One region of the Cytobacillus sp. IB215316 genome, then DNA from elsewhere that is predicted to be linked to it. Evidence: riboswitches for the same ligand, from Rfam matches in the RefSeq annotation. Region 1 holds a riboswitch; the other holds the start of a gene.
What was found. A riboswitch is a leader RNA that binds a small molecule or an ion and turns the genes downstream of it on or off. The one in region 1 is predicted to bind S-adenosylmethionine.
Positions count from the first base shown of each region.

Region 2: linked by a shared signal. The riboswitch ahead of SLH48_RS08470 (methionine ABC transporter ATP-binding protein) and the one ahead of SLH48_RS16370 (methionine biosynthesis PLP-dependent protein) in region 1 are both predicted to bind S-adenosylmethionine.

Region 1 is NZ_JAXBMC010000011.1:75,445-81,582, forward strand. It holds gene SLH48_RS16350 (ATP-binding cassette domain-containing protein) at 1-676, opposite strand, end outside; gene SLH48_RS16355 (hypothetical protein) at 808-1,434, opposite strand; gene SLH48_RS16360 (response regulator transcription factor) at 1,932-2,564, opposite strand; gene SLH48_RS16365 (sensor histidine kinase) at 2,567-3,673, opposite strand; SAM riboswitch class I at 3,958-4,076, shown strand; gene SLH48_RS16370 (methionine biosynthesis PLP-dependent protein) at 4,228-5,352, shown strand; gene metC (cystathionine beta-lyase) at 5,345-6,138, shown strand, end outside.
Region 2 is NZ_JAXBMC010000003.1:295,133-301,270, forward strand. It holds gene gcvH (glycine cleavage system protein GcvH) at 1-114, shown strand, start outside; gene SLH48_RS08450 (toprim domain-containing protein) at 481-828, shown strand; gene SLH48_RS08455 (thioredoxin family protein) at 843-1,148, shown strand; gene SLH48_RS08460 (SCP2 sterol-binding domain-containing protein) at 1,823-2,200, shown strand; gene SLH48_RS08465 (O-acetylhomoserine aminocarboxypropyltransferase/cysteine synthase family protein) at 2,193-3,497, shown strand; SAM riboswitch class I at 3,652-3,760, shown strand; gene SLH48_RS08470 (methionine ABC transporter ATP-binding protein) at 4,203-5,228, shown strand; gene SLH48_RS08475 (methionine ABC transporter permease) at 5,221-5,889, shown strand; gene SLH48_RS08480 (MetQ/NlpA family ABC transporter substrate-binding protein) at 5,902-6,138, shown strand, end outside.

The sequences.
Region 1 (6,138 bases):
TTGATAAAATATTTTTGATTTCATCTTTAGTACCAGAAGCAATAATTCTCCCTTGGTCCATAATATAAATTCGATCGCAAATAAATTCGACCTCCTCCATATAGTGACTCGTATATAAAACAGTCATTTGCTTCTCTTGATTTAAATGTTTAACAGTCTGTAAGATATAATTTCTAGATTGTGGATCAATTCCTACCGTAGGTTCATCCATGATGATAATTTCTGGTTCATGTAAAAGGGCTACACCGATATTTAAACGACGCTTCATTCCACCTGAAAAATTTTTTACTAATTCCTTTTTCTTCTCTTCAAGTCCAATAATTTGAAGAACTTCTTCAACTTGTTTTTTAAGCTTTGATCCTTTTAATCTATGAACACTGCCAAAGAATTCAAGATTTTCTTTCGCGGTCAAATCAGGATATAACGCAATGTCTTGAGGGACAACTCCAAGTATTTCTCTAAGCGACTGCGGATTTTTTAACACACTAGTATTGTTTAAGCGCACATCACCACTCGTAGGTGCTATGAGTGTAGAAATCATCGAAATGGCAGTAGATTTGCCTGCTCCATTTGGCCCGAGCAGACCAATTGTTTCTCCTCGCTCTAAAAACATATTTGCTCCATCCACAGCGACGATTTGTTTGAATTTCTTCTTCAACTCTACAACTTCTAACAATATTATCGCCTCCTCTTTCTAACTAACTATTTATATCGTACAGTCTTTCACTGACATTTCACACTGTCTGACGTCACCAATTTGAATGATAAACATGACCTTAGTCACATGATTATTCAAATACGCTAATTTTACGACTTACTGTCCATACTCGTACGTTTTCTGTCCAATTCTCTGCTTTTACTGTCCGAAGTCATGTATTTACTATCCAATTCTCTACTTTTTCTATCCGTATCCATGTATTTACTATCCAATTCTACACTTTTTCTATCCGTACCCTTGTATTTACTATCCAATTCTACACTTTTACTATCCGTACCCTTGTATTTACTATCCAATTCTACACTTTTTCTATCCGTACCCTTGTATTTACTATCCAATTCTACACTTTTACTATCCGTACCCTTGTATTTACTATCCAATTCTACACTTTTTCTATCCGTACCCTTGTATTTACTATCCAATTCTACACTTTTACTATCCGTACCCTTGTATTTACTATCCAATTCTCTACTTTTACTATCCGTATCCATGTATTTACTATCCAATTCTCCACTTTTACTATCCGTACCCTTGTATTTACTATCCAATTCTCTACTTTTACTATCCGTACCCTTGTATTTACTATCCAATTCTACACTTTTACTATCCGTATCCATGTATTTACTATCCGATTCTCCACTTTTACTATCCGTACCCTTGTATTTACTATCCAATTCTACACTTTTACTATCCGTACCCGTGTATCTACTGTCCAATTCTCTACTGTTACTGTCCGAAGTCAAACTGTATGAAAAAAAGAGCCTCTTCGGCTCCCAACCTACGCACTATGCTTTAATCACGTTAGATCATTGTTTTCTCGCAATCCTAAATGCATTATCAAGCTTCGAAGAAACAATGTTAGGATAGTAATCCATCGCTTGTTTTGAAGATAATTTAAAATAAGCGCCACTTGATCACCCACAACCTGTTGGGTGATCGCGATTAACTCTTTGCTAATACCTCTTTGTTAAAATGGTGCTGACACAGCTAAATCTGATAAGTAACAACAATAATAGTATCCAATGCACACAAGCTCATCTCCATCCCAAGCACTCAAAACGTTGTTAAAATGTGAAAACACCTTCTCAATTCTTTCAAGCTCATCATATGGTCGCTATATACCAGAACTTTGGAATACATGTGCAATGTCTTGCCGACATAATGGTACATTAATCTAGTAATTAATCACCGGACTTTTCTCATTTTTATCTTCTTAGGTAATATCATTTTTCACAGCAAAGATGGCGAGTTGTGTCCGATCCCGTAAATCAAGCTTCTGTAGTATTTGCGTAATATGATTTTTTACAGTGCCTATCGACAAGTGCAATTCCTCAGAAATTTCCTTATTTGTTTTTCCTTCGCCTACTAACTTTGTTACAGCAAGCTCACGGTTTGTTAATGGAATGTCTATTTTTTCCCGATGTCTATCTGTCAACAACCGAGGCATCACTTTTGCAGCTACTTCGTCATGTATAGTCATACCTCCATTTAAGCTACTATGTATTGCACTAACGAGTTTCGCTGGCTCTGCTGTTTTTAGCATAAAGCCATTGGCACCATCTTTAAGTGCTTGCATTGCATATTCATCATCGTTAAACGTCGTTAATATTAATATTTTCACTTGTGGCCATCGCTGTTTAATTTGGCGAGTAGCTTCAAGACCATTCATATGGGGCATTCTTATATCCATTACAACAACGTCAGCCATATGCTTCTCCAATTGTTCAATTGCCTCATGGCCATTTCCAGCTTGAGCCACTACTTGAAATTGGTCTTCTTGTTCAATCATCATGACAAGTCCCTGCCTAACAATTGCTTGGTCTTCTACTACAATAATGTTATACATATTTATATAACCTCCTTTGCATATACAGGAAATGATCCTTTAACTACAAAATGAGACTCTGTTTGATTGAAGTTTATATCCCCATTTAGCTCTTCAACACGTTTCTGCATGTTACTTAGTCCAAATCCAATAGTAAAAGATTCGGTTTTAAAAATCTTATTCGTCACTTCAAAATAAAGATCTCCAACTGCTGATTTACCAATAGTTACAAATACTTCACGAGATTGTGCATGTCGCATCGCATTTGTTAGTGCCTCTTGTATAACTCTATATAAAGTAACACTTTGTTGATTGGACAAGCTCACAGATAAAGCTCCTTGCTTCGTCGTAAAATGCACGAGTATATGACTCTCTGATTCTAACTTTCTAATTAATTGAAGCACTGACGACAGACCTGCAAATTCTTCATCTTTAAGTGTTTTAACCGCATGCCTCGTTTCTTCTAAACTTTCACGAACAAGCTCTCTCAAAATTCCATATTCCTGTCGTTTTTCTTTCATCGAAAGCATTTCGATTTGCATGAGCAATGCTGTTAATTTATGACCAACAGAATCATGAATCTCACGAGCAATTCCTGTTCTTTCTTCTAATCGAGCTGCCCGTTCATTTCGTAAACTAATACGTTTTAGATTTCGATATTCACCTAAAAGCTCCTCATACATGTCTTGTTTATAATTGGTCTCCGTCATTTTTTTATTTAACAAAATGCTCAAATAATAAAAAAATATGAGTATAACAACCAATTCAACATTTATAGCATTAGTAAAAATCACCAGCATACCCATTAAACCGGCACTAACGGCTGAAAATAGTTGATAATGCTTTTGTGATAATAGTGAAATAGCATCTATCGTTATATACAAAAATAGTAATTTACTAAAGGTATTTTCGTCTTGAATAAACAAAACACTCGAAACAAACAACATACAAAGAAGCAGAGAATAGAATATTAGCTTTTTTTTAACAATAGGAATGAAAAAGAAACAGACGAACGACAAAGCACAAACCAAAATGGATATGTACCACCTTGTTGAATGAGATACTTCTACATAGAGAAACCCTCCCCACAAAGCTGAAAAAGTAGTCAACCTTATTAAAAAGGTTTTCATATATAACACACCACCTGCATACAATTTACCTAATTATTTTCTGTATTCTTTATCCTTGTTGAACACGTTATATATTGATCATACCATTTTTTAACTTATAAAAAAATTCTAAAAATTTCTTGCAAAACAGTCAAATCTATTGTAAATTTATATGCAATCAATATTTAATACATTAACTCATTCAACTTAAAATCATTAAATCAGGTGGTAAATATAGCCCACGTGATCGAAAGCTCCTTCTTTTAGAGGTAGGAGTCTTAAAAACTAAGATAAATAAACAATTCATCTTATCAAGAGAGGTGGAGGGACTGGCCCTTTGAAACCTCAGCAACCAGCCGAATTTATGGTCAGGTGCTAAATCCAGCAAGCGAAATGTATATACTTTTCGCTTGGAAGATAAGGAGAGCTGATGATTAAACTCAAAGCCTTCTTATCAGAAGGCTTTTTTTATTTCTCTTTTATGGATTTAAAAGTCCTTAACGTTCTAAAACTACCACAAAACTTTACTACTTTAAACAAGTATAGAAAACCAAATGAAATGAGGAGGAATTTATATGACGAGAATAAATATCGAAACAGCATGTGCCCAGATTGGAAACAGAAGTGAAAATGTTACTGGGACGGTCAATCCACCTGTCTATTTGTCTACAGCCTATCGTCACACAGGTATAGGCGAATCTACAGGGTATGATTACATTCGAACGGGTAATCCAACACGACAAATTGTCGAACAGGCAATAACACAACTTGAGGAAGGTGATCAAGGCTTTGCTTGTAGTTCAGGTATGGCTGCGATTCAAACAGTATTAGCTCTCTTTGAGCAGGGTGATGAACTGATCGTTACACATGATTTATACGGAGGAACATATCGGCTATTTGAAGAATCTTTTCGAAAAAATGGGTTTACTTTTCACTATGCTGATTTTAGTGACATAAATGCTGTAGAAGGGTTAATAAACAGCAATACGAAAGCTTTATTTATAGAAACTCCAACAAATCCACTTATGCAAGAGGTTGATTTAAAAATTGCAGCAGAGCTTGCAAAGAAAAATGATTTATTATTAATCGTGGACAATACATTTTATACTCCACTGTTACAAAAACCTATAACTCAAGGGGCAGACATTGTCATCCATAGTGCGACAAAATACTTGGGGGGCCACAATGATGTGCTAGCAGGGTTAATTGTTTCAAAAGGAGAGGAGCTATCTGCTCAACTCGGTAATTACCATAACGCAATTGGTGCTGTATTATCACCTTTTGATTCATGGTTACTCATCCGTGGAATGAAAACTCTTCATTTACGTCTAAAACAGCATGAAGAAAATGCAAAAAAAATCGCTTCATTTTTGCAAACTCATGAAGATATTGTAGAAATCTATTATCCACAGCGTGGTGGCATGTTGTCGTTTAAAATTCGAGAAGAAAAGTGGGTTAATCCATTTTTACAAAACTTACGCCTAATCACTTTTGCTGAAAGTCTTGGTGGCGTTGAAAGCTTCATCACCTATCCAGCTACACAAACACATGCAGATATACCTGAAGAAATAAGAGTTGCAAACGGAATTTGCAATCGCTTATTAAGATTTTCAATAGGTATCGAGAATGCTGATGATCTCATAGATGACCTTATATCAGCATTAAAAGCTGCTAAGGAAGGAGTAAACACCTATGTCTAATTCATTTTCTGATCAAACTAAGCTACTTCATAATAAGCATAAAGTAGATCCTCATACAGGAGCAGTAAGTGTTGCAATTCAGCATGCATCAACATTTCATCAAGATGATTTAGAGAATTTTTCAAAATATGACTATAGTCGTTCTGGTAATCCTACCCGTGAAGCTTTAGAAGAGACGATAGCAGAATTAGAAAATGGTGTGAGAGGCTTTGCTTTTTCCTCTGGTATGGCAGCCATATCAAGTGCTTTTATGCTGTTATCAAAAGGAGATCACGTCCTCATAAGTGAGGATGTGTACGGTGGAACATTTCGGGTTGTAACGGAGGTACTAACCAAATTCGGCATCGATCACACATTTGTTGACATGACGAACTTACAGGACGTTAAAAACTCTATTCAAACAAATACGAAGGTAATATATATTGAGACACCGTCAAACCCTTTACTTAAAGTGACTAATATTAGAGCTATTGTCACACTAGCTAAAAAGCAAGGTTGTCTCACATTTTTAGACAATACGTTTATGACTCCAATTTTACAGCGACCATTGGATTTAGGTATAGATATCGTTTTGCATAGTGCAACAAAGTTCATATCAGGACATAGTGATGTCATCGCGGGGCTAGCCGTTGTCAAAGATGAGCAGTTAGCCACCCAACTTGCCTTTATTCAAAATGCATTCGGTGCAGTCCTTGGGGTTCAAGATGCTTGGCTCGTCTTACGAGGCATAAAAACACTGCACGTCCGCATGACACAATCTTCACAAAGCGCATTACAGCTTGCGCA
Region 2 (6,138 bases), on a different contig from region 1:
AATGAATCTCCATATGAAAAAGCTTGGATGGTTGTAATCAAGCCTGCTGATATGAGTGAAGTTGAAAGCTTAATGTCAGCTGAACAATATGAGGAAATGACAAAGGAAGATTAAGTTATCTTCACCAATATTAAGGTCGATATTTGAAACAGTGGGGTAACAGCTCCACTGTTTTTTCATAGACAATATGGCGATGATGCTAGCTGTTTTAGCATTGTTAAGATAATGAGAACGTATACATCTAACAATCGTGGCATCTTTCTATATTTACAATTTTTGAGCTATCATAATACTCATCAAAATTGCAACGAAGTTATGAAAAGAGACCATGCAAAAATTCATAAACGTTATTTGAAATTTGTATTACTTATCTGTTTTAGAAGAGAAGATATTGCGTGTAGATTCGTAGTTTGAATAACATAAACTACTAATGTGAAATTAGTTATTAAGTTCATGAATTGTTCAACGAGGGTGATGTCGATGGCGATTATTGAGATTAATAAAGTCATTATTGTTGAAGGGAAAACTGATAAACAGCAAGTCGAAAACGTTTTAAATGAACCAATAGAAATCATTTGTACAAATGGGACGCTAAGTGTGACTAAATTGGACGAAATTATTGATTCAACATTTCATCAAGATGTATTTGTTCTTGTTGATGCTGATGAAGCTGGTAACAAGCTCCGTCAGCAATTTAAAAGAGAGTTTCCTGAAGCGCAACATATTTATATTGATAAAGTGTATCGTGAAGTTGCAGCTGCTCCGTTAAAACATATTGCAGCAGTTTTATTCCGTGCAAATTTTATAGTGAAAAGACAATACTTATAAGGGGTTTAAGCATTATGCAGCAATGGACAGACCAAATAAACAAGGTTTTACAAGCTTCAGGTTTAAAGGGAGTATATTTCTATACGCCACTTTGTGGAACTTGTCAATTAGCAGAACGAATGCTTGGCGTTGTAAAAGAAATTGTACCTTCAATAGAGTTTGGTAAAGTGGATGTTAACTATGTTCCTGACATGGCAGAACGGTACGAAATTCAAAGTGTACCGTGCTTGCTCATATTTAAAAATAATATGGTCATTAAGCGTATCTATGCTTTTCAATCCGTAGACGTATTATATAAGCACTTAAAGGACCTAGATTAACATTTGTTCTCTATTAAAAAACTATATCTTATTTCCAGACTTTAGAGCCATTCTCCTCGAGGCCATTTATCCAATTATATGATGGAAAAACTCGCTTCAGATTAGGTGGCTCTATCCCTTGTGAGGGCTGATAGAGTCCTTTTATCTGGGTCAGCTTCCATACTCCTCCAGTAATTTGAACAAAAACAAATTCAGTTGTGGAAAACCTGAATCTCATCAAGGGAGTGAGCGCTCAGAAATAGGTAGCTCGGCATTACTTTTAATTTCTTGAAGGAGTTTGCCTTGAAATATCGAAAATTTTAAAATAATAAAAATATTTTGTTGACCTTAAGCTTTACAGGATGTTTAGCGTTACGAGTTGTTTCACGTACCTAGAAGAGCAAAAGTGACCTAAGGTTCAGTTAATAGAGGATATAAAAGTTCTTTACTCTTTTGGCTGTTCAGCTAAAGAGCCTATTCAATTTAGATAATAAACACGTTAACTAAATTGAATAGTCTCCTTTATATGGGATGGTTCCGACGCTTGTAGAAGATGGTCTAAACATTTGCACACTTTCTTATAATTCTAAGGAACGAGGGGGGAGAGAAGTTACCGAAAATATATTACTTGTTTGTTGTACTAGGTTGTATGAATTGGTGAAGTACTCCTATACACATGTAGAACAGCTAGTTATATGTTTATCGTAACTGAATGTATGGAACTTAGTTTATTTCTTAACGAGTTTAATAATAGGTTCGTTCAAAATTCACACTTAAACCTACTCCTACCTAACCAAGCAATCATTGTTAATTTTGAAAGTAATAAAGAGAAAGTTCAAGTTGTGTTAACAGCAAGGGGATTGGAGCTGAGCAATCGGCAACAAAGTCCTGCAGACATTTCATTAGGTGCTGAACCCCAACAGTTTTACGAATTGTTATCTGGTAAAGAAAAGTTACAAAAATTGATAAGTCGACAAAGTATCATTTGCCAAGGGAAATTCAGATACATTCTTTTACTAGAATCTTTATTTGCTTTAAATATTAAAGGGGAAGGGGAAGAAAAAAATGCGTAAGGAGAAAGATTATCGTTTAGAAACTTTGAGTGTCCATGGAGGATTAGAAGCTGACCCAGTGACAGGTGCAAGAGCAGTACCAATTTATCAATCAAATGCATTTAGATTCAAGGATACGAGCCATGCAGCTAATTTATTCTCACTCCAAGAAGAAGGATATATTTACTCACGGATACACAACCCTACTGTAACTGTTTTGGAGGAAAGAGTGGCATTACTTGAAGGTGGAATTGGTGGATTAGCATTATCAAGTGGAATGGCTGCTATAACGACTGCGATTCTTAATCTAGCAGGAGTAGATGATGAAATTGTTGCAGCATCTACTTTATATGGTGGAACGTATAATTTATTAGCTAACACATTGCCGAAATATGGTATAACAACTCACTTCGTTGACCCTTCCCAACCTGAAAATTTTGCAAAGGCCATTTCTTCTAAAACAAAAGCAATATTTGCTGAAACAATTGGTAATCCAAGCTTACACGTATTGGATATTGAGAAGGTTGCTTCAATTGCTCACGAAGCTGGAATTCCGCTAATCATTGATAATACATTTGCTACTCCTTATCTGTGTAGACCGATTGACTATGGTGCTGATATTGTCATTCATTCTGCTACAAAGTGGCTTTTAGGAAATGGTACGACTTTAGGGGGAATAATCGTTGATGGAGGCAAATTCAATTGGAATTCTGAGAAGTTCCCAGACTTTATAACCCCTGACCCAAGCTACAATAATCTTATATACGCAGAAGCACTTGGAGAAAGTGCATTTATCGTCAAAGCTAGGGTGCAATTATTAAGGGATTTAGGTGCTTCATTAAGTCCATTTAATGCTTATCAATTTAACCTTGGACTAGAAACATTACATGTTCGGATGAAAGAACATATTAATAATGCCAGGAAAGTCGTTGAATATTTAGCGAAACACCCTGCTGTAGAGTGGGTTTTGTATCCCGACCATAAAGATCATCCTGCAAAAGAACTTGCTAAAAAATATTTACCAAAAGGTAGTGGGTCCATCGTTGTGTTCGGCATTAAAGGAGGGAGAGAAGCAGGCGCTAAAGTAATTAATCATGTGAAGCTATGGTCGCATGTAGCAAACGTAGGTGATGCTAAAAGCTTGATTATCCATCCAGCAAGTACAACACATCAACAATTAAGTACCGAGGGCTTAAAATCTTCAGGTGTAACAGAAGATTTGATAAGATTGTCAGTTGGAATTGAGAATATTGACGACCTATTAGAAGACTTAGAGCAAGCAATAGAGACAGCTACAGGACTAACTCAAAGTAAATAATTAGGGTGAATTGATATGTGTTTTGGATGTAAATTCCATAAAGATATTCATTGACACATATAAATGAGCGTGATAGAATCACAACTATACTTTTTAAAAGAGATTAATTTTGAAATGTAATTTTAAAAATGAATAAATAAAACATTGATATATACTCTTATCAAGAGAGGTGGAGGGATGTGCCCTATGAAGCCCGGCAACCATCAACGGTGAAGTTGAAATGGTGCCAATTCACACGAAGCGTATGCTTTGATAGATGAGAGAAAGGAATATAATTAAGCCTTTCTGCTCATATGTGCGGAAAGGCTTTTTAATTTTGTTGTTAAGCTTTTCTATTAGGTTGATTACGCATTAAATGTTGCTGTTCGTACAAAAATATAAACATGTATTCATTTGGTATTCGTAATATCTTATCTTTTACACATGCTGTTTTCATAATGATTGTTGTAGTTTGTATGAAGAAGTAAACAAATATACAACTATAGTTCATGCCATCTAATCTTTTGAAAATCAACAACAACTATAGTTGCTGAATTGTTAACGATAGAAACAAATTTTACGAAAAGAGCCTTTGATAAAACAATGATAATGGATAAAACGACTATCTAGCTGCTAGAAGAGCTAAATTTGGCAGATCGTTTAGTTTGTAACATAAAACGCACTAAACTTATATGAATAATATGATTAAGGAAGTAGGTGAGCCTTTTGATAAAGCTATCTGGGGTAAAAAAAGTATATCAATCTCAAGAAGGAGAAGTAGTTGCTGTAGATAATGTCAATGTGAATATTGGCAAGGGTGAAATATTTGGCATTATTGGTTACAGTGGCGCAGGGAAAAGTACACTCATTCGTTTGTTAAACCAGCTTGAAGCAACAACAGAAGGAACAATTACGATCAATAATTATGATATGACCTCTATTAAAGGGGATGAGTTACGTAAATCACGACAAGAAATTAGTATGATTTTTCAGCATTTTAATTTGCTTTGGTCAAGAACTGTAAGGGAGAATATATCATTTCCATTAGAAATTGCTGGTATTCGTAAAAAAGAACGGTTGAAAAGGGTTGATGAGCTAATCAAGCTAGTAGGGTTGGAGGGAAGAGAAAATGCGTATCCTTCACAACTAAGTGGTGGCCAAAAGCAGCGAGTTGGAATAGCTCGTGCTTTAGCAAATCGTCCGAAAGTATTATTATGTGATGAAGCAACCTCAGCACTTGATCCACAAACAACAGACTCAATTCTTGAACTGCTTGTGGATATTAATAAAAAGCTAGGTCTCACAATTGTGTTAATCACTCATGAAATGCATGTGATTCGTAAAATATGTCACCGTGTAGCTGTAATGGAAGATGGCAGCATTGTTGAACAAGGTGAAGTGTTATCGGTGTTTCAGCAACCGAAAGCTTCTATTACTCAGCAGTTTGTTAAGCAAATTACAGAACCAGAAGAAGCGACAGAAACAATTGAGCATATTTTAGAAAGCTACCCTGAAGGTAAAGTAATTAAGCTATTGTTTGTTGGGGATGATGCTGAACAACCTTTAATAGCAGAATTAATCCGCCAGTTTAATATTGGTATTAATATTATACAAGGAAAGATCTCACATACACAGCACGGTGCATATGGCACATTGTTTATTCATATGACAGGAACCGATGAAGAGATAAACCGCTCGATCACATATATAAAGGAAAAACATGTGACAGTGGAGGTGATACAGCATGGTTAGTCAACTATTTGTAAACGTTAATTGGGAAAAAATGTGGGAAGCAACATTTGAAACGTTATATATGACTGTTACATCGGTGATTGCAACATTTGTTTTTGGTGTTATTTTAGGGCTCTTACTTTTTCTAACATCGAAGGACAACCTATTGGAACATAAGCTGATTAATACAATCATCAGTAGTTTTGTAAACATTTTTCGTTCTATACCATTCATTATTTTAATCATTTTATTAATTCCGTTAACAAAATTCATGCTTGGGACAATTAGAGGAGCAAATGCCGCTTTACCTGCTCTCGTAATTGGAGCAGCACCTTTCTACGCAAGAATGGTAGAAATTGCATTGCGAGAGATTGATAAAGGTGTTATTGAGGCGGCACGGTCTATGGGGGCGAAAACAAGAACCATCGTTTTCAAGGTGCTGCTACCTGAAGCACTTCCTGCACTCATATCAGGAATTACAGTGACAGCAATTGCTCTAGTTGGTTATACTGCCATGGCTGGAATTATCGGTGCGGGGGGGCTGGGGAATTTGGCTTATTTAGAAGGTTTCTCTCGCCGTCATACCGATGTTGTTGTTGTAGCAACCATTTTTATTCTTATTATAGTGTTTATCCTCCAATACATTGGAGATTTTATAACATCAAAAATAGACAAAAGATAGGAGAAGATCATCATGAAAAAAATATTTGCAATCGTAAGTACATTACTCGTAGTTTTTGCTTTGGCAGCATGTGGAACGAGTGAGAAAGAAAGTTCATCAGAAAAGAGTCAAACTAATCAAGCATCAGAAGAGAACAAGCAATTAGTAGTTGGAGCTTCGAATGTACCGCATGCGGAGATTTTAGAACAAGTACAACCGATATTAGCTGACAAGGGAATTGATTTAGTTATAGAAACATATCAAGATTAT